4 regions of the Thioalkalivibrio sp. AKL10 genome follow, and region 4 is predicted to be linked to each of the others. Evidence: predicted binding sites of a transcription regulator. Region 4 holds the regulator's gene; each other region holds the start of a gene.

Region 1 (5,928 bases), on a different contig from region 4:
GGTCGAAGGCCCGCTGGGCGGACTGGTTCGCCAGATCCACCGCCAGCACCACCGCCACGCCGATGATCACACCGACCAGCGTCAGCACCCGCTGCAGCGGCCGCCGACGCCAGTCGCGCAGCCACGCACGCAGAACGAGACCGCTCACGCCGGCGACCCCTCCACCGATTCCGGAGGCTGAAGGACCCCGTCGCGCATCGTCAGCACCCGATCCAGTCGCCCCGCCAGTTCATTGCTGTGGGTCACCAGCAACAAGGAACACCCGGTCGCCCGTACTTGCTCCAGCAGCAGCCCGAATATCGTCTCGCCAGTGCGCGAGTCGAGGTTCCCGGTCGGCTCGTCGGCGAGGATCAGCGCCGGCTCGTGCACCAGCGCCCGCGCGATCGCGACCCGCTGCTGCTCGCCACCCGACAGCGCCTCCGGATACCGCTCACCCTTGTCCCCCAGCCCTACCGCCGTCAGCTGGCGTCCGGCGCGCTCGCGGCGGGCGGCCGCATCGGCCTGCGTTGCCAGCTCCAGCGGCAGCATCACGTTCTCCAGCACCGTCAGCGTCGGAATCAGATGGAACGACTGGAACACGATCCCCACGCGGGCCCGGCGCAGCCGCGTGCGTGCCGCCTCGTCCAGCCCCGCGAGCGCCTCGCCCGCCAGATGCACCGCGCCGCGATCCGCCGCCTCCAGCCCGGCCGCCAGATGCAGCAGGGTGGACTTGCCACTCCCGCTCTCGCCCACGATCGCCACGCGCTCGCCGGGGGCCAGCTCGAAGTCCACACCGTGCAGCACCTCGCCCTCGCCGGGGTAGGCAAACGCCACATCGGTCAGAGACAGCACCACGCCTTCTACCGAGCCTTGTTGCTCCATCGCAGACACCTTTTCAATCACACGAATCTTCGCCTGCGAGCAGGCTCCTACACGGCAGGAAAAGCCCACCGTAGGAGCCTGCTCGCAGGCGAACAGCGCTCACCGAACGCCCCACACGTTCCAGCCCATCACAGACCATGAAGACTAGATGAATGTTTCAAAATGCCACACAAGCGGTTGATTGAGGCCCGGCATCCGTTAGAATAAGCGCCATCTCCACACACGGGAACGCGCCTTGACACGCCGATCAAGCAGCCGATCACGCAGCCGATCTATCTGCGCCTAGCGGCAAGCGTCCGTTCCCTAACCGGTCGCTTCCCGTCAGGCCTCTTTGATCAAAGAGCCGGGAACGGCCGGGCCCCGCCCGACCCGAACCTGCACCATTCACCGCATTCGTGCGGCGCCGCGATGGCCTGTGCCCGTGCACAGTCCGCGCGCTGCCCCGATGCCGCCGGGAGAAGGGCATGGAGCTTCACCTCGAGCAGTCCATCATCGAGCTGAAGGAGCTGTTGCGTCTGGACGACCGCGACGGGCTCCACGAACTGCTCGACTACATGCGCGTGCAGGATATCGCCCACGCGCTGATGGAGCTGGGCGAGGAAGACCTCATCGCCGTCTTCAACCTGCTGCCCCCCGGGCGCAAGGCGGACGTCTTTGCCTACCTCGACACCGGGCACCAGATCCGCCTGCTGGAGGCCTCCCCGCGCGAGGACGCCCGCTTCATCCTCTCCGAGATGGAGGCGGACGATCTCACCGCCCTGCTGCAGACCCTGGACCCGGACACCCTGCGCGGCTACCTGCGCCTGCTGCCGTTTCGCGCGATCCGCCGCGCGCTCAAGCAGCTCAACTACCCGGAGGACTCGGTCGGCCGCGTGATGTCGCCGGATGTCGTCGCGGTGGACCCGGACTGGACACTCAAGCGCGCCCTGGCCTTCATCCGCCGCAACGCGGACGAGCACTCCAACAACGTGATCTTCGTGGTCGATCAGGACCGCGTGCTGCTGGCCGCCATACCCATCCGCCACTTCCTGCGCGCCAGCGCCGACAGTCCGGTGCGCGAACTGCTGAGCGAAGCCGACCCGATCACCATCGCGGTCTCCGAACACGCGGTGGAGGCCGCCCGCCGCATCCAGCACTACGACCTGGAGAGCCTGCCGGTGGTCGGCGAGATCGGCGAACTGCTGGGCGTGGTCACAGTGGACGACGTGATGGACCTGATCGAGGCCGAGTCCACCGAGGACTTCCACAAGCTGGGCTCGGTGGGCACCCTGCCGCTGTCCCCGCAGGAGGCCAGCCCGTTCCTGCTCTATCGCAAGCGCATCGGCTGGCTGCTGGGCCTAGTCGCCTTCAACACCATCGGCGCGCTGATGATCTCCCAGTACGAGGACATCATCGAGGCGGTGGTGGTGCTGGTGTTCTTCCTGCCGCTGCTGATCGCCTCCGGCGGTAACGCCGGCGCGCAAAGCTCCACGCTGATGGTGCGCGCCATGGCCACCGGCGAGGTCACGGCCAGGGACTGGCTCCGGCTTTGGGCCAAGGAAATGGGCGTATCCCTGACCCTCGGACTCAGCATGGGTGTGGCGGTATCGCTGGTCGGGCTGTGGCGCGGCGGGCCGGAGATCGCGCTGCTGGTCGCGCTGTCGATGACCATCATCGTTACCGTGGCCAGCATCCTCGGCATGCTGCTGCCGGTGGTCCTGAACAAGTTCCGCCTCGATCCGGCGACCGCCAGCGTACCGCTGGTCACCTCGCTCGCCGACATCGGCGGTATCCTCATCTACTTCACGCTGGCCACGGCCCTGCTCGGCCTGGCAATCCCATAGGACCTCCCGGATGAGCCCCACGGAACCGGATCTCGACACCCTGCCGCAGGCCCTGCAGACCGCGCTGACCGCGCCCACCGCCGAGGCGCTGAAGAGCCTGTGCGCCGAGCACGCGGCGCCGGATCTCTCCGACGCCCTGGAGGCCCTGCCAGCCCAACAGATGGAGGCCTTCTTCCAGCGCCTGGATGTCGAGTGCACGGCGGATATCTACGCTCACCTGGAATCGGATCACCAGTCGCGCGTGTTTCAGGCGCTGGACGACGAGCACGCCAGCCGCCTGGTCGCGGCCCTGTCCTACGACGACGCGGTCTCGGTGATCGACGGGCTGGAGGACGAACAGGCCGAATCCCTGCTCGAGACCCTCCCGGACGAAGACCAGGAGGCCCTGGAGACCCTGCTCGGCTACCCGGAGGAGAGCGCCGGGCGCCTGATGACGCCCGAGTTCGCCACGGTCCAGCCGGACTGGTCGGTGGCCGAGGCCATGGATCACCTGCGCGAACAGAGCGACCTGGCCGAGACCATCAACACCATCTTCGTGGTCACGCCCACGGGCGAACTGCTCGGCTGGGTGCGCCTGAAGGGGCTGCTGCTGTCGCGTCCCACCACCAGCGTGCGCGAGCGCATGAACACCGATGTCGTCAGCATCAGTGCGGAGGAAGACCGCGAAGAGGCCGCCCACCGCATCAGCCACTACGATCTGGACGTCCTCCCGGTGGTCGACGACAACGGTCACCTGCTGGGCATCATCACCGTCGACGACGTGATGGACGTGCTGCGCGCCGAGACCACCGAGGACTTCCACCGCATGGCCGCGGTGGGCGACGTCGTGCTCTCCCTGCGCGATGCCAGCATGCAACTGCTCTACCGCAAGCGCATCGGCTGGCTGGTGATCCTGGTCGCCGTGAACATCCTCTCCGGCCTGGCCATCGCCCACTTCGAGGCCGCCATCGAGACCGTCGTCGCACTGATCTTCTTCCTGCCCATGGTCATCGCCTCCGGCGGTAACGCCGGCGCCCAGGCCTCCACCCTGGTCGTGCGCTCGCTCGCCACCAACGACATCAAGCCCCAGGACTGGTGGCGCCTGGGCGGCAAGGAGATCCTGGTCGCCTCCGCCCTCGGCGCCACCCTGGCCGGCGCCATCTGGCTTTCCGGCAACTGGCTCGGCAGCCTCGAGGTCGCCAACGCCATCGCACTCGGCATGTTCCTGGTCGTCCTGTTCGGCTCCCTGTTCGGCCTGCTGCTGCCGTTCACCCTCACCCGCTTCGGGGTGGACCCGGCCGTTGCCAGCGCTCCGCTCATCACCTCCGTCGTCGACGTCGTCGGCATCACCATCTACTTCGCCACCGCCGTCGCCATCCTCGGCCTCTGACTCCCAACGGTCTGTTACCGCAGCCCTTGTGGGAGCGGGCTTGCCCGCGAAGCCCCTGCCAACGCGTAATCCACCCCGTCGCACCAACCATCCCACAACGAAGAGCCAGCATCTCCCAGGTGACAAAACCCCAAACCCAACTGACCACCCGCGTCACTTCGGGTGACCATTTTTGTCACGTGACACAGCCGAACCCCCGGTTGCCGTGACTGAGACCGCAGACCGAATCGCCGCAGGGCGCCGTTTCTGCGGATTCCCCTGTTCCTGGCACACCCATTGCATCTACCCGGACAGCTGCCCACGGGGCGGCCGGGCCGCAGGCCCCGCTTTCATCACATCAAGGGAGTATCACCATGCATCAAGCCATGCGTACCGGAATCAACAAGCCGAAGGCCCAGCAGGGCTTTACGCTGATCGAACTGATGATCGTGGTTGCGATCATCGGCATCCTGGCCGCTATCGCGATTCCGCAGTATCAGGACTATGTGGCTCGCTCTCAGATGAGCACCGCTTACTCCGAAATCAATACGTATCGGACCGCGATTGAAGAGCGTCTAGCTCGGGGAACCGACACCGACATGACCGACACCGATCATCTCGACGAAATTGGCTACAGCCAATCTAATTTGGCCGCCGGCGCCCCAACCGGTTCAATTGCAACCGACGGCACCGGCACCATCATCATGACTCTTGACGGCGCGGCCGCTGCGGCTATTAACGAGGCCACTATTGAACTGGAACGCGATGTCAACGGCAACTGGACGTGCGAGATTGACAACCGTCCTGGTGGCTGGAAAGAATCCTATCTTCCGGGCTCCTGCACTGAAGCCTAACATTAAGGCACAAAGGCACCTACTTAGGGTGCCTTTTGAGCCCCGGCCTAAGCCGGGGCTTTTTTGTTAGAGCGATACTGGCGCGAGGCGCTCATCTGACCCTTCGGGCCACGACTATCGGACAATCACTTGGTCGGGTGCACCACCAATGAAACCCATTTTTTAGATTGACTTGGTTCGAATTTTGCAAGATTTCTGGACGATTCTAAAGCAATGCGAGATCCGGACATGCCCCCAAAACACAGCACCCATGGATTTACCCTCATCGAACTTATGATTGTCGTTGCGATCATCGGCATCCTGGCCACCATCGCAATCCCGCTGTATCAGGATTATGTCGCACGCAGCCAGATCCACTCAGCACTCTACGAAATCTCCGGTCTCAAGACTGCCGTCGAAGATACACTCGCGCGTGGCCAGGTCACAAGCGCCGACTCCCCCGACATGGCGGATCTGGGCGTACCGGGTGCGGCACCGTCCGACCAGACCGTCGACACCTCTTTCGGTCAAATATCAAAGGATAACGACGCGGCTGGCAATGGAACCGAGTTCGTCCTCACCATGACCCTTGGCGAAGGCGCGAACGCCCGCATGGGTCCAGGCGTCAATGGTGTCATGCTGTCACTGCGCCGGCAGCCCAATGGCCAATGGTTATGTGAAATCGCGGACACTCCAGCCGGATGGAAAGAAAGCTTTACTCCATCCGGGTGCAGCGAAGTCTAAGCCTTCCGGGACACCCACGTTCCTAATTGTTGGGTAATCAATCCTCTGGGACACCCACTTTGCGGGAATCCACTTCTGGGACACCCGGCCTTCTGGGACACCCACTTTCTTCACCCGGCCCCTGCGAAGGCAGGAATCCACTTCTGGGACACCCACTTTGTTGACATACGAAGGCAGGAATCCACTTCTGGGACACCCACTTTGTTGACATAAGCCGGATTCGCCGAAGCAATCGGCCGCAAGCCCCGCGTCTGCAGCCCGTCCCTCACGCCAACCGATTTCTCGGACGGTTGCGCCAAGGTACGATTGACCATCTACA
Region 2 (5,928 bases), 510 kb from region 4:
GCCCTGGCATTGCAGAACAGCATCTACAACTGGGGCGCGCGGCATCGCGTGCATCATCGCTACGTGGATGATGTGGAACGCGACCCGCATTCCATCAAGCGTGGTTTCTGGCATGCCCACATGGGCTGGATGCTGCGCAACTGGCCCACCAGCGAGCCCGACTATTCGCGGGTGAAGGACCTGGCGAAGGATCCGGTGGTGATGTGGCAACACCGGCATTACTGGACCCTGGCATGGGGACTGAACCTGGGCCTGCCTCTGCTGCTGGGGCTGGCATTCGGGGATGTGATCGGCATGCTGCTGCTGGCCGGCATTCTGCGCATGGTGCTCAGCCACCACTTCACGTTCTTCATCAACTCCCTGGCGCATTGGTGGGGCCGTCGTCCCTACAGTGACGACAGCACCGCCGTGGACAACGGACTAGTCGCCCTGCTCACCTGGGGCGAGGGGTACCACAACTTCCACCACGCCTTTCAGGCGGACTACCGCAACGGGGTGCGCTGGTGGCAGTACGACCCCTCGAAGTGGCTGATCAACCTTTTTGCCTGGACCGGACTGGTGTATGACCGCCGCTGGACACCGCGCTTCAAGATCATGCGCGCACGGCTGCACACCGAGTTTCGCCGCCTGCTCAATGCCGACCAGGCCGGGCCGGCGCACGACTCCTGGCGCGCAACCGTGGAGCGGGAGTATCAGCGTTTCCGCGATACCGTGAACCAGTGGCAGGAGGTGCAGGCGCGCAAGATGCGGGCCGGGCGCGAGGCCATGAACGATCGCTGGGTGCGCACGGAACTGCGCACCCAGTTCAAGGAACTGGAGTATCGCCTCAAGATGCAGCGCCGCCGCCTGCGCGCCCTGTCGGCCTCTCGTCGCGCGACCACGGCGTGAACGCGGGCCCCGGATTGCGGGGCCCGAGTACCTTCAGGCGCGATCACCCCCCAGCTTGGCTGCGACCCGGTCGGCCACCTTGCCACGGACCACAACCTCGTCGGCGCCCGCCTGGCGCGCCGCCTTGAGCATCGCCCCTTCCACGTGCGGGCCAAAGGCGAGAATCTTCGCGTCCGGGTAGCGCTCGCGCCAGGTCGACACCGCTTTCACGCCACGGCTGCCGAGGTCGATTACCACCAGGTCGGGCTGCTCCGGCGCCTGACTGCTAGAAACCGATGCGCCGGCCGAACGCCAGCGCGACTCCAGCCGCACGCGGGTCATCAGGTCGGGGGTGTCGAGGTGGATATGCATAGTCGGACCCGGGCACGAAGCGAAGGCGTGGAACGAACACACTTTAGCCCCTCTCTGGCTCAGCGTCAGTCATTCGAGCGCCGAGAACACACCCGCCATGTCAGTGTTGATGATGCCCGCCTGATGCGGGACGCTCCGCCCGCCGCACCACGGCCTGAAGATGCAGGTCGCGAAGGCCCTCCAGCTTCAGGCGGATCGGCACCTGCTGTCCTTGTTCGAGCGGCTCCAACAGATCGATCAGCATCACATGCAAACTGCCGGGCTGCAGCTCCACACGATCGTTGGCAGGAATGGTGATTGATGGAACCTCGCGCATGCGCATGACGCCGTGCTCGTCCTCGACGTGGTCGTGCAACTCGGTGACCGCAGCCACCGGCGACTCAGCGGAAACGATCTCGATGTCGCGATCGGTGGTGTTGCGCAGGGTCAGATAGGCCGCAGTACTCGGCATCGTCGGCGGCATCAGCCGCACCCACGGCTGGCCCTCGAGTTTGATGCCGTCCGGGCAGTCGCAGGCAGCATGCTCTGCAGCGTCATGGGTCGGCTCGGAAGCCACCGGGGTTGCCGCGCACAACAGGCCCACAAGCGCCAGTCCGCTCAGCGTTCGGTACAGAGGGATCATCGTTTTTCTCCTTGGGTAAGGCCGGACCAGCCGGAGCCGCGTCCGGCGATCGATCAAAATTCCACGGTCCACTTCGCCCAGAGGGTGCGGCCTGGCTCGTTGATCGGCTGGGTGCTGGCTCCGAGATCGGCCGTACCGCGCTGGATGTGTTCGCTGTAAGTGCGATCGAACAGGTTGTCCACACCCAGCATCACCCGCGATCCGGAGGACACCTCCATGCCAGCGTACATCGCGGCGGTGGCAAAACCGGGGGTTTCTTCCTGGTCGAGGCTGTAGATGGTTCCCTGGCCGGGATGAATCCGGTCCTGACGTGCGACACCTCGTACCTGGGCCCCGGCAAAGCGCCCGCCGGACTGGTACTCCAGGGCCAGGGTCATTTCAGCCGGCGGCGTCTGCGCGAGAGGCACACCATCCGTATCGTTGCTGGAGCGAACCCAGGCGGCACTGGCGCGCGCCGTCCAACGTGAGTTCATGGCCCAGGCAAGATCCATCTCGGCGCCATAGGTGGTGGCGTCCACGTTGCGCGCAGCCGGGGCCTCGTTGGCGATCAGGATGTAGTCGTCGTACTGGCCGTAGAACACGGCAACCGAGCCGGTCAGATCTCCGTGATGAACCTGCAAACCCGCATCCAGCTGGGTCAGATTCTCGGTGTCGAGGTCGAACACGCGGCGACGTTCCCAGAAATCGGCGGCACGCTCGGCGCGCCCGAGACCAACGTGCCAGCGTATCGGGGCCGCGTGGAGATCCTCCTCGTAGCGCAGAAACCCGCTGGTCTGGTGTGTACGGTCGTGTTCCCCGGGCCCGGCGCCGCCGAAGCCATCGGCGTCCTGTGCGTCAGCCCGCGACCGGTCGACACGCAGACCCGTGACCAGGCGCTGGGAGTCCGAGAATGGGTACTCCAGTTCCGCGAACACGCCGGTATCGCGGAATCGGGCGGTATCCTGGCGCGGGACATCGCGCCAGACGAAAGCGTCCATTCCCATCAGGCGATTGCCCCGGTGCCGGTTGCGCTGGTGCTCGATTCCGGCGTGTAGGAGCATATCTCCCGGCAGGGCGAAATCGGCGGCGATGCGCGCGCCGGTAGTCACGCGATCGGGGTAGCTGACCATTGGCATGTTCGGCGGCTCGCGCAAGCTATAGTTGTCCATCACATGGTCGATCTCGTTGTAGAACACCCGGGCCTCGACCTGATCCAACCACGGCGTGATGCGCTCGCGCGTCAGCGCTAGGCTGTAGCCGGTTCGCTCGAACTGCGTGCCGTCCATGCCGCGGTCGTCGTAGGCCGCCTCAGCATCCGAGCGGTCGAGGGTGAGTTCCACCAGGGTGTCGGCATCCGGCCGCCAGCCGAGGATCCCGGTGCCGCTCCAGCGCGAGTACTGCGAGTGCACCGTGTTGCCGTCGCCGTCCTTGTAATCGGCCTGATCGGACAGGGTGCCGATGCCGCGGATGTAGCCCTGCTCGCTGCCAGTGGCAACATCGGTGATCAGGTCGAAACGGTCGAAGCGCCCGACGGTGATCCCGGCAAAACCGGTCACACCGCCGTCGGCATCGAACACCGGGGCATCCCGCTCGAAACGCACCGTGCCGGCGGGATTGGCGCCATACCGCACGGTCTGGGGACCCTTGCGCACCTCAATGCGGTCGAAGGCCTGCGGATAGGCGTAGGCGGTGGGCGGATCCATGCGTCCGCCGCAGCCGCCAAGGATTAGGTCATCGTCCAGCAGGATGGCCAGCCGCGAGCCACCCAGACCGCGCAACTCCGGATCACCGCTGGTGCCACCCTTGCGGCTGACCGCGAAACCGGGGATGGACGCTAGGTACGAACCTCCATCGTGTGCCGGCAACGGCAGGCGTGGCTGGCGTGGGTCGGTGGTGACCACGCCGGGCCCTTCCATTGCCGGTGCGGTGATCACCACCGGCGGCAGAAGGACGGCCGCTGGTTCGGACGTCCCATCGGCCAACGACGCACTGGGCCACATGGGTACACTGGCCCCCAGTACCATAGCCAGTGCGCGGCGCAGCGTTACATTCAGCATTACTACCTCTCCCTTGTCGTGATATCGAAGGCATCAGAGCAAGGGCCAGGCCAAACCGGTCAAGCGGCGGGCCATCGAATGCAGCGCTATGAATTGGCATGATTTTTTGGCAGATGGGTAACCGCAGGGGCTATAAACGGGTTCACCCGCATGTGGCATTTGCCACAGGGCACGGGTGATATCGCACATGCGCCAGCGATCTGGTTTGTCAGTACTCGCGGGGTTAGGCAGGCTATATTGAAGGCAATCCACAGGAACTGCCGGCCACGGCGGCTGGCTGAATAGGTACGGACGGTGGGGATAGAAACCAGATCCGATCAGACGGGTGCTGAAATCATCGGCAATTCCCCGGAACTGCAGGCCGTGCTGCGCCAGGTCAGCATGGTGGCGGCCACCGATGCCACCGTGTTGGTGCTCGGCGAAAGTGGTACCGGCAAGGAGCGACTGGCGCGGCGCATTCATGCGCAGAGCCGACGCCCGGACGGGCCGCTGGTAACGTTGAACTGTGCGGCCCTGCCCGCAGAACTGGTCGAATCGGAGCTGTTCGGCCACCGGCGCGGGGCCTTTACCGGTGCCAACTCCCACCAGACCGGGCTGGTACAGCAAGCGGCTGGGGGCACGTTATTCCTCGACGAGATCGCCGAGCTGCCGGCTGGGGCGCAGGCCAAGCTGCTGCGGTTCCTAGAGGCCGGGGAATGCCAACCCCTGGGCGCGGGGACGACCGAACACGTGGACGTGCGCGTGATCGCCGCCACCCATCAGGACCTGCATGCGTGGGTCGGTGCCGGACAGTTTCGCGCTGATCTCTATTACCGCCTGCAGGTGGTGCCACTGGAGATGCCGCCGCTGCGCCTGCGCCAGGGCGATATCCCGCTGCTCACCGAGCACTTTCGCAACACGCTGGCCGCCCACCATGGACTGACGCCGCCGACCTTTGCGCCAGCGCTGCGCAGGTGGCTGGCCCAGTGGCCATGGCCGGGCAATGTCCGCGAGCTGAAGAACCTAGTGGAGCGCTGCGTGATCTTCATGCCGGGCCAGCAGGTGGCGCCGGGCGACATCCCGGACCACTGGATGCAGCTACCCCCGGGTCAGGCGGGCGGGCCGTGGATTATCCCTCCGGACGGCCTGAGTCTGGAACGGGTGGAGATGGAACTGATCCGCCAGGCACTGGAACAGACTCGCGGCAATCGCTCGCGCGCCGCGCGCCTGCTGGGCCTGACCCGCGACACCCTGCTGTACCGTATGAAGAAACACGCCATCAGCTAGGGAGACATGGACCGGTGTCCACGCCCACGTTGGTGCCCCGTTTGTTCCGAGACAATGTGTTTCCCTGGGTGACTTGATGTTCGGGAGTCATGGATGCCATTAAGTGAGTTCGAACGAAAGCGGATAGAAAAGCCGTCGACGCCTTCGTGGAACGCCGCAGGCCTCCCGCGCATCTCCGGGATCAGGTCGATCTTGCCTATCGCATCAAGGGTCAGAGCGTGCTGCTGTTCGAGCGGCGGCCGGCCTGGGACGACTCGGGGCGTACGCTGGAGATACCTATTGCCAAGACCACACTGGTCAAAAAATCGGGCGCCTGGAAGATCTTCTGGCTGCGATCGGATCTCGCCTGGCACCGCCATGATCCGAAACCGGACCTCGTCGCTGGATGAGGCCCTGAAGATCATCGGCGCGGACGACCACGCCTGCTTCTTCGGGTAGCACCACGGACGCCGGTGAGACCGGCAACCGGGACCACGACGAGTCCCCGGAGGAGGATGCATGCACGAGTTTTCGCTGATGGCCGATTTGATGCGCAAGATCGAGCAGGTGGCGGTCGACAACAACGCGGAGCGGGTCACCCGGGTGCGGGTATGGCTGGGCGCGCTGTCGCATATCACGCCGGAGCATTTCCGCGAGCACTTCGAGGACGGCACCCGCGGCACCGTCGCCGAGGGGGCCGAGCTGGAGGTGGAGACCTCGGACGACGAGACCCACCCCGAGGCCCAGCAGATCCTGCTGCGGAGCCTGGACGTGGCGTGAGCGCCG
Region 3 (5,928 bases), 580 kb from region 4:
CTTCGGCCATGAAGTGCTGTACCAGCAACGGGATATCCTCCGGCCGCTCGCGCAGGGAGGGCACGTGGATGCGGATCACGTTCAGGCGGTGGAACAGATCCTCGCGGAACAAGCCCGCGCGGACGCGTTCTTCCAGGTCCTGGTGGGTCGCGGCGATGATGCGCACGTCCACCCGGATCGGGGTATGGCCGCCCACACGGTAGAACGTGCCATCGGACAGCACCCGCAACAGACGCGTCTGCAGGTCGAACGGCATATCGCCGATCTCGTCGAGGAACAGGGTGCCGCCATCGGCCTGCTCGAAGCGGCCCTTGCGACTCTGGTTGGCCCCGGTGAACGCGCCGCGTTCGTGACCGAACAGTTCGCTTTCCAGGAGATCCTTGGGGATGGCTGCGGTGTTCAGCGCGATCAACGGCTGGTCGGCGCGCGGGCTGTGCTGGTGCAGGGCCCGCGCGACCAGCTCCTTGCCGGTACCGGACTCGCCATTGATCAGCACGGTGATATTGCTGCGCGAGAGCCGCCCGATGGCACGGAACATCTCCTGCATGGCCGGGGCCTCGCCGATGATCGGGGTCTCCTCGATCTCGGGACCGGCGGGGCCGTTCTCCTGCCCGGCACGGCGCGCCTCCAGCGCGCGCTGCACCAGGGCCACGGCCTCGTCCACGTCGAACGGCTTGGGCAGGTACTCGAAGGCCCCGGTCTGGTAGGCGCCCACCGCGCTCTCCAGATCGGAGAAGGCGGTCATGATGATGACCGGCGGCGGATCCGGGCGGGTCTGCATGCGGGCGAGGAAATCCAGCCCGTTCAGGCCCGGCATGCGGATGTCGGCGACGATGGTGTCCGGGACCGGATCCCGCTCGAGCGCCGCCCAGGCAGCGTCCGCGGTCTCGAAGCCGCGCACGGCGATCGCGTGACGCTGGAGGGCGCGTTCCAGCACCCAGCGGATCGAGTCGTCGTCGTCAATGATCCAGACGATGGGTTCCATCAGTGCGTCTCCTCCCGGCCCTGGGGGGAATCAATAGGAAGCAGGATGTCGAATGAGGTCGCCCCCGGGCGCGAATGGCATTCGATCAAGCCGTCATGCAGCTGGATCAGGCTCTGGGCAATCGGCAGCCCCAGCCCGGTGCCCTCGGCGCGCCCGGTGACCATCGGGAAAAAGATGCGTTCGCGGATCTCCTCCGGGATGCCGGGGCCGTTGTCGCGCACACTCAGTTTGGCCACCAGCCGGTGGCGCTTCCCGGAGATCGTGTACTGGCGCAGGATCCGCGAGCTCAGGGTGATCTGCCCCCCGTCTTCCAGTGCATGCACCGCGTTCTGCACCAGGTTGAGGATGGCCTGCACCAGCATGTCGCGATCCGCCTGCACGTCGGGAATACTGGGGTCGTAGTCGCCGCGGATCTTCAGCCCCAGCGGCAGTTGCACGCTGACCAGGCCCCGGACGTGCTCCAGGACCTCGTGCAGATTGACGGCCTCGCGCCGCGGCATGTTGTTCGGCCCCAGCATGCGGTCGACCAGGCTGCGCAGGCGGTCCGCCTCGCGAATGATGATCTGGGTGTATTCCTTGAGGCCCGAGTCGTCCAGCTCGCTGGCGAGCAACTGCGCCGCGCCGCGCAGCCCGCCCAACGGGTTCTTGATCTCGTGCGCCAGCCCGCGCGTCACTGCACGGGTGATCGCCTGCTGCTTCTGCAACTGTTCCTCGCGGCTGATGCGCTCGTGGCGGTCGATGGCGTTCAGTTCGAACAGCAGCTGGCCTGGCCGCTCGCCGGCGGCGTGCAGTGGCGTGATGATCACGTCGGCCAGGAAGCTGTCGGCTCGGAGGGGCTCCATCTGACGGGCACGCAGCGTGATCGGCTGATCCAGGGTCAGCGCCGAACGCAGGCGGTTGGCCAGATTCCGGTCCAGCTTGAGCCATTGCCCCAGTCCGTGACCGACGATGCGTTCGCGGCTAAGCCCGAGCAGGACCTCGGCCGCACTGTTCAGGCTCAGCAGGCGCAGTTCCGCATCGGTCACCAGCACGGCCGTGGAGAGGTCGTCCCACCAGGGCGGGGTGGTCATACCGGGATTGGCAGCGGGCGTAGTCATCGAAAGGCCTCAAGCAGGAATCGCGCCAAGCGAAAATCGCCGGGCGGGACGCTGAAGCCGAGGGCTGCGTCACACCAGAAGCCTGGCCGCCGACACCCTTGAAACCGAAACGCCCCAGAGTGGTGCAATAATAGCACCACTCTGGGGCGTCAACCGCACCACTTCGGTGCGCTATGCGAGTGCCGGCGTCAATTCGGGCCAGGCGTCACCGGCTGCGGCGCCCGGGGAGCCTGCGGTGCCTGCGGTGCCTGCGGTGCTCCGCCCGACGGAAACTGCTGGGGCCGTTGCTGCTGTTGCTGACTGCGCGGGATGGCCATGCGCAGCACGTTGAACTCGATGGTATCGCTGGCGCCCAGTTCCTGACCCGACTCGTCCACGACCCGCGCCTGCAGGGTATAGGCACCGCGGCTCAGGCCCTGGAAGGTCGCGCTCGTCGAGGCCCCCTCGCCGGCAGCCTCCCCGTCCAGCAACCAGACCACACGGTGACCGGCATCGGCGTCAAGCGCCGGTTCAATCTCGAGCTCCGCGGTCACATTGCCATCGTTCGCCCGCACGCCCTCGCCATCCCCCGGCCGCGCGATGGCGACCCGCTGGTAGGCACCCTCCGCTTCGGGCTGACCGCGCGGGCGCACGGGGCGCTCGAGGATCTCGCGCGCGCCCTCCAGCGGCACGCCCCGCATCGGCTCACGCACATCGACCGATTCGCTACGGCTCCCCTCGGGGGGGCGGTCGCCGAAGTGGACATTGCCTTGATCGTCGGTCCAGCGATAGACGTCGGCACTCAGGAGCGCAGGGGCGAGAAGGGCGGCCAGGGGCAGCGCCAGCCAGACAGCGATTCGGAACATGGGCTTTCCTCCTTGGAAGGCACGGATCCACGACCCCGCCTCGTTGTGTTTGCGAACGACTGGCCCAGGCGCCCCGCACGTCAGCGCGGGCCGGCTGGGCCCTCAAGCCGCGGCGCGAACCCAGATACCCTGCAAGCGAGCCGCTTCTGCCTGAAGGGCTGCCAGCCGTTCGCGCTCGGTGCGCCCATTAGCCCCGGCCTCCAGTGCGGCAAGCCAGTCGTCCAGCGCAGCCAGGCGCAGCAGGGTTGGCGCCGCCCCTCGCTCGATGGCGGTCAACGGCCGCCGTCCGTTATATCCGGACAGCAACGCCCGGTAGCCCTCGGCATCCGGCCGCCCCGCGTCATCCACGGCGACCGCCAGGGCGAGCCGTGCGACCTGCCAGAAGGCCGGCACCGGCGCGGGCGGGAGGACCAGATCGGCCAGGCCGGCGCCCTCCGGATAGATGCGGACCGTCTGCCAGACGCTTCCCGCCAGCGGCAGGTCCTCGAAACGGTACAGCCCCTGATGGTGCAGCTCGGTATCCAGGATCGTCCGCGATTCGGCATCCAGCGAAGACGTGATTGTGTCCGCACGCTCACGCATCCTCTGCTGCAGCACGCCGCGGCGGTAGCCGTCTCCAGCGGGCAGGGCGCCGGCCGTGTGGCGGCCCTGCCAGTCGGCCGCGCGCTCGCCCAGGGCCTCCAGGCTGCCAGGCCCCTCGGCCGCGACCGTGCCCTGAATGGCCTGGCCACGCTCGAGCACCAGGACCACCTGCCCGGCCGCATCATCCGTACCCCGGCCGATCACGCGGCCACAGCCAGCAGGGACCTCGGCGACGGCCTGCTCCAGGGCCGGCGCCGCGGCGGCCGGCAGGCGCAGGCACTGCACCGGCCGGCCGTCGAGTTCCGGCCCCTCGGGACCGACCGTCAGTGCCAGATCGGCAAGCTCGCCGCAGCGCTGAATTTCGGATTCGTTCATTACCATCGGAAAATCACCCAGGACGGGGGTACAAAGTCGGGATCCAGCTCGTTGCGGCGACCATCCAGCGTGCCATCGCCGGTGGTATCAATCAGGTAGTAGGTCGGGCCGACCGCGGGCGTAACCTCGACCATGACCAGCTCGCCGCCCATGCGGTACTCGCGCCGCGTCTCGCCATCGCGCTCGATAATGATGATGTCGGCCTCTTCCAGGGAGCGCTGCTCGCGGGCGCGCTCGTCCAGCACCGGGGGCGGCGGATCGGCGGCCTCGTCCAGTTCCGGCGGCGGCGGGGCATCCCCCCACTCGCGGTCTTCCTGCGCCAGCGCCGAACCGGGCACCAGCAGCAGGGCCGCCAGCAGCGAAAGGGGCAGGCTCAGGCGGGTCGGGGTCATCGTCACAGCTCCATCAGTCGTTTCTTTTCTTCCGCGGACGGCTCGAAGCTGCGCGTCTCGTAGTGCTCGAAAATCGCGCTCACCACATCCTCCGGCGAATCTACCAACGAGTATAGCTGCAGGTCCTCCTCGTCGATGGTGCCCTGTTCCACCAGGGTATCCTGGAACCAGTCGAGCAGCCCCTTCCAGAACTCGCTGCCCACGAGGACCACGGGGATACGCCGAGTCTTGCCGGTCTGCACCAGCGTCAGGATCTCCGCCAGCTCGTCCAGTGTGCCAAAGCCGCCCGGCAGGACCACGTAGGCGGATGCATACTTCACGAACATCACCTTGCGCGAAAAGAAGTGGCGAAAACCGAGCCCGATGTCCTGATAGGGATTGGAACTTTGCTCGTGGGGCAGCTGGATGTTCAGGCCGATGCTGGGCGAGTGCCCGGCGAAGGCGCCCTTGTTGGCCGCCTCCATGATGCCCGGCCCGCCACCGCTGACCACCGCAAAGCCGGCATCCGACAACTGGCGCGCGGTCGTCTCGCCCAGCTGGTAATAGCGATGTTCCGGGGGAAAGCGTGCAGAACCAAAGATGCTGACCGAGGGCTTGATGTGCGCCAGGCGCTCGAAGCCCTCCACGAACTCCGCCATGATCTGGAAGATCTTCCAGCTTTCGCGGGTCAGGGCAGAGTCATCAATCGGACGCAGGCCCGGGTGTTCGGCACGTTCACGGTTGTTCATGCGGCGGGTTCCTCGGATGGAGACTCAAGCGTAACGGGCGCCCCGCGTCCATACAAACGTATCCATACAAATGGCCCGCACGAATGGGCGCCTCACGGCCAGCCCTGTAGAATGGCGCGCGTTCCCTGTCCGGATTCCGCCTGCATGTCGCAACCGCCCCTCGTCCTGGTCGACGGCTCGTCCTACCTGTTCCGCGCGTTCCACGCCCTGCCGCCACTGACCGCGCCGGATGGCGCCCCGACCGGCGCGATGATTGGCGTGGCCAACATGCTGCGCAAGCTGCGCGCGGACTACGGGCCGGAGCACATGGCGGTGGTGTTCGACGCCAAGGGCAAGACCTTCCGCGATGACATCTACCCCGAATACAAGGCCACCCGCCCCCCGATGCCGGATGAGCTGGCGGCCCAGATCGAGCCCCTGCACGAGCTGGTCCGGGCGATGGGCCTGCCGCTGCTGTGCGTCGGGGGCGTCGAGGCCGACGACGTGATCGCGACCCTGGCCGACCAGGCGGCACGCGCCGGCCACGCGGTGGTGATTTCCACCGGCGACAAGGATCTCGCCCAACTGGTGGATGACCGCATCACGCTGGTGAACACCATGAGCGGCGTCACCCTGGACCCGGCGGGCGTGCGGGAGAAGTTCGGCGTCGCCCCGGAGCAGATCGTCGACTATCTCGCGCTCATGGGCGACAGCGTCGACAACATCCCGGGCGTCGACAAGGTCGGCCCGAAGACCGCGGCCAAATGGATCGCGAAGTACGGCGACCTCGACACCATCCTCGAGCAGGCCGACGCCATCGGCGGCAAGATCGGCGAGAACCTGCGCGCGGCCGCCGACCGGTTGCCGACCTCGCGCGAGCTGATCACGGTCAAGCGCGATGTCCCGCTGGATGTCGGCCCCGACGACCTCGCGATCCAGGAGCCG
Region 4 (5,928 bases):
GTGCTGGACGCACGCGGCTTTACCGCCAACGACTTTGCCCGCTCGCACCCCGGCGGTCGCCTTGGCCGGCGCCTGCTGGTGCATGTCGCCGACATCATGCATACCGGAGGCGCGATCCCGCGCATCACCCCGGACGCCCCACTCAAGGACGCCCTGTTCGAGATCACCCGCAAGGGTCTGGGGCTGGTGATCATCACCGACGGTGACGATCACATCCAGGGCGTGTTCACCGATGGCGACCTGCGCCGCACCCTGGACGCCGGGCACAGCCTGGACGGCCTGACCATCGGCGAGGCCATGACCACCGGCGGCTACACTGCGCAGCCCGACTGGCTGGCCGCAGAGGCCCTGGAGACCATGGAAAGCCGGCGCATCAGTGCCCTGCCCGTCACCGACGCCGAGCAACACCTGGTCGGCGTGATCAACATGCACGACCTGCTGCGCGCCGGGGTGGCGTGATGAACCTGGATGCCACCACTCTGCGCACCCACCAGCAGGCCGTTCGCCTGCTGATCCTGGACGTGGACGGCGTTCTAACCGACGGCAGCCTGTTCCTCGGCGACGGCGGCGAGCAGTACAAGGCCTTCAACAGCCGCGACGGCCACGGTATCCGTCTGGCCCTGGACGGCGGGATCGAGATCGCCATCCTGACCGGGCGCACCTCCGGGGTCGTCGAACACCGCATGCGCGACCTGGGTGTGGAGCATCTGATCCAGGGCCGCCGCGACAAGGGCGAGGCCCTGCACGAACTGCTGCAGCGCACCGGCCACGACCCCGCCGAAGCGGCCTTCATGGGCGACGACATCGTGGATCTACCAGCGATGCAGCGGGTCGGCCTCGGGATCGCGGTCGGCGACGCCCACCCGCTGGTGTGCCAGCATGCCCAGTGGGTGACCGAGGCCCATGGTGGGCGCGGGGCCGTGCGCGAGGCCTGCGAGGGCCTGCTGGCCGCGCAGGGCCGGCTCGACGCGCTGTTCGAGACCTACCTGAACGGATGAGCCGCAGGATTCGCAGCCGACTCGGATGGGCCCTGGCCGTGCTCGCATTCGCGTCCGCGCCCCTGGCGCAGGCCGAGGTAAGTCCGCCCGAGGGCGAGGTCACGCTGCAGATTGACGGCTTCACCCTGCATGCCACCGGCGACGACGGCGAACTGAGCCATCGTCTGCGCGGCACCCGCCTGCGCGAGTTTGGACGTGACGGCCCCCAATGGGTGGACGACCCGGACCTCGACCTGTTCGCCGAAGGCGGTATCGAATGGCGCTGGACTGCCCCTGCCGCGCTGCATCAACCGGCCGCCGCGACCCTGGACCTGGTGGGCCCCACCCACGGCGTACAGCCGCCCCGCGGCGAACGCGTGGAGACCATCATCGATTCGCGGGATGTTCGCGTCGCCACCGACACCATGGTCGCCACTTCGGATGCCCTTTCCACCCTGAACCAGCCGGGCCTGTTCCAGCGCGGCACCGGTCTGCGCGTGGACTCGCAAGGGGATACCATAGAGTTGTTCCATGACGTGTACTCGCTCTACAGCGAGACGAGCGAGGAGGATCCCGCGCATGACCCCGAATCCCCATAGCCTTCGCCACCGTCCGGGCCAATCGGGTGCCCGCGTGGCGGCGTTTCTGCTGCTCGCCCTGCTGGCCACGCCCGCGTTCGCCCAGCAGGGCTCGGGCCCGGCGCTGCCGGTGGAGATCACTGCCGACCGCGCGGAGATGGACGAACGCCAGGGGCTGGGGACCTACACCGGCGACGTGATCGTGATCCGCGGCGACATGACCCTGGAGGCCGACAAGGTCTACGTGCGCACCCGCGATCGCCGCCCCTACGAAATGGAGGCCCACGGCGAGCCGGCACGCCTGGAATCACCCGATCCGGAAACCGGGGAGATGCGCATAGCCACAGCGCTGCGCATCGACTACCTGCTGAACGAGGACCGCATGATCCTCACCGACCAGGCCCATGTGGTTACCGCCAGCGAAGAGGCGCGCGGCAAACGCATCACCTATGACCTGACGACCGACGTGATCGAGGCCGAACGCGGCGAAGGCGACAGCGAGCGCGTGCGCATCACCATCCAGCCGCGCGACGACGAATGAACGCCACAGCCCCCAGCCCATCCGCCACACGGGCACAAACCAACGACCGCCTGATCGGACGCGAGCTGACCAAGCGCTACGGCCAGCGCACGGTGCTGGACCAGGTGGACGTCGACCTCGCGCCCGGCGAGGTGGTCGGCCTGCTGGGCCCGAACGGAGCCGGCAAGACCACCTGCTTCTACAGCCTGGTCGGGCTGATCCGCCCCAATGCCGGGCGCATCACCCTGGGCGAACGCGATATCACCCGCGCGCCCATCCACGTGCGCGCGCGCGCCGGCCTCGGCTACCTGCCGCAGGAGGCCTCGATCTTTCGCCGCCTGAGCGTGTGGGACAACCTGCAGGCCGTGCTCGAGCTGCGCCCCGGACTCGATCGCCACGAGCGCCGGCGCATTGGCGATGCGCTGATCGAGGAGTTCCAGCTCGAGACCGTGCGCCACAGCCCGGGCATCGCGCTGTCCGGCGGCGAACGCCGCCGCGCCGAGATCGCCCGCGCCCTGGCCGGGGATCCGCGCTTCATCTGTCTGGACGAGCCCTTCGCCGGGGTGGATCCGATCTCGGTGGGCGACATCCAGGACGTGATTCGGCATCTCGCCCAGCGCGGCATCGGCGTACTGATCTCCGATCACAACGTGCGCGAGACCCTCGGCATCTGCCACAGGGCCTATATTCTGAGCGAGGGACGCCTGCTCGCCGCCGGTACACCGGACGAGCTGCTGGCCGATCCCCAGGTGCGCCGGGTCTATCTCGGCGAGAACTTCCGCCTGTGAAAGCGCCCCATATGCGGCCCGGTCGGTGCACAAACCACAAGGCAGGCTTTAAGATTCCATCAATGCCAACCCTCGCCCCGCATACCCGATGCTGAAACCCGGCCTGAATCTGCAGCTGGGTCAGACGCTGACCATGACCCCGCAACTGCAGCAGGCGATCCGCCTGTTGCAGCTGTCCACGCTCGAGCTCCAGGTGGAGATCCAACAGGCGCTGGAGAGCAACCCCATGCTCGAACAGGTCGAGGACGAAGATGCCGAGGCCGACACCGAGCGCCTGAACCAGGACGGCGAGCTGGTGGAAGGCGATCGCATGGAGGCCACCACTACCAGCGACGACGTGATCCCCGAGGAACTGACGACCGACAGCCGCTGGGACGACATCTACGAGCCGGCCCCGACGCCCAACAAGGGCGTGGATGACCGCGACCCGCTGGAAAACACCAGCGACGACGACGGTGAGGGCCTGCAGGATCACCTGCTGTGGCAGCTGCATCTGAGCCATCTGACACCCCGCGACCAGCGCATCGGGGCAGCCCTGATCGACGCCATCAGCCCCGACGGCTATCTCGAGGGTGACCTGGAAACCCTGGCCGAGACCATCAGCCGAGGCGAGGATGAAACCGTCGGCGTCGACGAGGTCGAGGCAGTGCTCCACTGGATTCAGCAGTGCGACCCGCTGGGGGTCGGCGCGCGCGACCTGCGGGAGTGCCTGGAGATCCAGCTACGCGAACTGGCCCCGGACGCCCCGGCCCGCGAGGCCGCACGGGCGATCCTGGAACACGGCATGGACAGCCTGGGCAAGCGCGACTACAAGGCCCTGCAGCGCCAGTCCGGCGTACGCGACCCGGACGAACTGGCCCGCGCACTGGACCTGATCCGCACCCTGAACCCGCGCCCCGGCGCACAGATCAGCTCCGCCACCTCGGAATACGTGGTCCCGGATGTCTACGTGCGCCATAGCGCCGAGGGCTGGCGCGTGGAGCTGAATCCGGAGATCGCACCGCGTATCCGCATCAACGACCTCTACGCCGGCATGGTGCGCCAGGTCTCGGATGCCCGCGACAGCGCCTTTATGCGCGATCAGCTGCAGGAGGCACGCTGGTTCCTGAAGAGCCTGCACAGCCGCAACGACACCCTGCTGCGGGTCGCCGAGGCGATCGTCCACCGCCAGCAGGGCTTTCTCGAGCATGGCGACGTCGCGATGCAGCCATTGATCCTGCGCGACATTGCCGAGACCCTGGAGATGCACGAATCGACCATCTCGCGGGTTACCACGCAGAAATACATGCACACCCCGCGCGGGGTCTTCGAGTTCAAGTATTTCTTCTCCAGCCATGTCGGCACGAACGATGGCGGCGAGTGTTCCGCCACCGCCATCCGTGCCATGATTCGCGAATTGATTGGCGACGAACCCCCGAACAAGCCGCTCAGCGATGCCCGGCTCGCCCAGGTCCTGTCGGACCGGGGCATCAACGTAGCGCGCCGCACCGTAGCCAAGTACCGCGAGGCGATGCACATCCCTTCATCCAGCGAACGCCGGCAGATGGCCTCGATGCCCACCGGCAGCAAGTAACCAAGGAGTCCTGACCATGCAGATCAACCTGACCGGCCACCACGTGGACATCACCGACGCCCTGCGCGACTACGTCAACGAGAAGTTCGCGAAGCTGGAGCGCCACTTCGACAAGGTCATCGACGTCCACGTCGTGCTGACCCACGAGAAGACCCGGAATCAGCACAACCAGGCCGAAGCCAATCTCCAGGTCAGCGGCAATCACATCCACGCCGAGGCCTCTCACGAGGACATGTATGCCGCGATCGACGCGCTGATCGACAAAGTCGACCGTCAACTGATCAAGCACAAGGAAAAGGTCAAGGACCACCACCGCGCCGAAGGTGCCCAGCGCAACCGCGAGCAGGCCTCCTGATCCATGACGATTGCCGAGTTGATCACCTCCGAGCGCATTGGCCTGCAACCCGAGTGCTCCAGCCAGAAACGGGCCCTGGAGGCCCTGGCGGACCTCCTCGCCGGCGGAGGTGACGGCACGGGACCGGGGAGCAACGCGATCTTCGAGGCCTTGTCCGCGCGCGAAAAACTCGGATCCACCGGTCTCGGCCATGGGGTTGCGATTCCCCATGGCCGCCTGGCCGATCTCGAGGCGCCGCGCGTGGCCGTGCTGCGCCTGGAAAAGGGCGTCGACTTCGACGCCATGGATCACGAGCCGGTCGATATCCTGATCGCACTGCTGGTCCCGGAGGCCGCCACCGGCGACCATCTCGACCTGCTGGCCCAGCTCGCCCGCGGCCTGTCTCAGCCAGACACCATCGGAGCGCTGCGCCGGGCCGGGGACGCGGCGGCCCTGGAACAGGAACTCGTGCGCCGCTTCAGCGAGGACTAAGCCCGTGGAACCCGCCGCCAGCCGCGATTCCGGCGCGCAGCGTCTGCCATGAACGAGGCGCTGGGAGAAGGCGGAATCGCCCGCGACATCAACGTGGAGAGCCTGATCCAGGCCATGGGAAACCGCCTGGATCTTCGCTTCGTACACGGCGAACACGCAGCACCCGACCGCAAGCTGGTCGGCGACGACGGGGACGACCTGCCGCTGGCCGGCCATCTCAACCTGATCCGGCCCAACCGCATCCAGATCATCGGCGACTTCGAGGCCCGCTACATCTCCAGCCTCAGCGCCACCCAATGCAACGACCTGATCCTGGAGATGGCCCGCACTGGGACCACCGCGGTGATCTTCGCCGAGGACACCTGTCCGTTCTCGGAGATGCCCGACGCCCCGCAGGAGGCGCTGCCGCTAATCCTGTGCTCCAGCACCAGCAGCCACGAGATCATCTCGCTGCTGCGCTATTTCCTGCAGCAGCGCCTGGCCCATTTCGAAGTGCGCCACGGCGTGTTCATGGAGATCCTCGGGATCGGGGTGCTGATCAGCGGTGCCTCCAGCGTCGGCAAGAGCGAGGTCGCACTGGAACTAATCTCGCGCGGGCACCGCCTGATCGCCGACGATGCCCCCGAGTTCGCGCGCATTGCGCCCGACATCGTGCGCGGCCACTGC

Evidence for each region. The regulator sigma-54, encoded in region 4, starts transcription at its own class of promoters, with help from an activator protein. The targets are predictions, from matches to a motif close to TGGCANGNTNCNTGCTT.
Region 1: the regulator sigma-54 is predicted to act here: its motif matches at 4,319-4,335, upstream of G333_RS0106790 (pilin).
Region 2: the regulator sigma-54 is predicted to act here: its motif matches at 3,934-3,950, upstream of G333_RS0104025 (TonB-dependent copper receptor).
Region 3: the regulator sigma-54 is predicted to act here: its motif matches at 2,094-2,110, upstream of glnL (nitrogen regulation protein NR(II)).

What each region holds. Positions count from the first base shown of each region.
Region 1 is NZ_KB907143.1:210,348-216,275, reverse strand. Features, by position in the region: gene G333_RS0106810 (ABC transporter permease) at 1-148, opposite strand, end outside; gene G333_RS0106805 (ABC transporter ATP-binding protein) at 145-861, opposite strand; gene mgtE (magnesium transporter) at 1,326-2,684, shown strand; gene mgtE (magnesium transporter) at 2,695-4,053, shown strand; gene G333_RS0106790 (pilin) at 4,407-4,886, shown strand; gene G333_RS0106785 (pilin) at 5,100-5,609, shown strand.
Region 2 is NZ_KB907142.1:832,631-838,558, reverse strand. Features, by position in the region: gene G333_RS0104040 (acyl-CoA desaturase) at 1-888, shown strand, start outside; gene G333_RS0104035 (response regulator transcription factor) at 922-1,239, opposite strand; gene G333_RS0104030 (copper chaperone PCu(A)C) at 1,340-1,861, opposite strand; gene G333_RS0104025 (TonB-dependent copper receptor) at 1,915-3,897, opposite strand; gene G333_RS0104020 (sigma-54-dependent Fis family transcriptional regulator) at 4,231-5,163, shown strand; gene G333_RS14220 (DUF3024 domain-containing protein) at 5,310-5,552, shown strand; gene G333_RS0104010 (hydrogenase maturation nickel metallochaperone HypA) at 5,662-5,922, shown strand; gene hypF (carbamoyltransferase HypF) at 5,919-5,928, shown strand, end outside.
Region 3 is NZ_KB907142.1:900,904-906,831, reverse strand. Features, by position in the region: gene ntrC (nitrogen regulation protein NR(I)) at 1-985, opposite strand, end outside; gene glnL (nitrogen regulation protein NR(II)) at 985-2,082, opposite strand; gene G333_RS0104340 (DUF4124 domain-containing protein) at 2,271-2,927, opposite strand; gene G333_RS0104335 (hypothetical protein) at 3,030-3,884, opposite strand; gene G333_RS0104330 (DUF2782 domain-containing protein) at 3,884-4,276, opposite strand; gene G333_RS0104325 (TIGR00730 family Rossman fold protein) at 4,279-5,004, opposite strand; gene polA (DNA polymerase I) at 5,149-5,928, shown strand, end outside.
Region 4 is NZ_KB907142.1:325,718-331,645, forward strand. Features, by position in the region: gene G333_RS0101580 (KpsF/GutQ family sugar-phosphate isomerase) at 1-459, shown strand, start outside; gene G333_RS0101585 (HAD family hydrolase) at 459-998, shown strand; gene lptC (LPS export ABC transporter periplasmic protein LptC) at 995-1,576, shown strand; gene lptA (lipopolysaccharide transport periplasmic protein LptA) at 1,557-2,096, shown strand; gene lptB (LPS export ABC transporter ATP-binding protein) at 2,093-2,863, shown strand; gene G333_RS0101605 (RNA polymerase factor sigma-54) at 2,952-4,436, shown strand; gene hpf (ribosome hibernation-promoting factor, HPF/YfiA family) at 4,453-4,791, shown strand; gene G333_RS0101615 (PTS sugar transporter subunit IIA) at 4,795-5,262, shown strand; gene hprK (HPr(Ser) kinase/phosphatase) at 5,311-5,928, shown strand, end outside.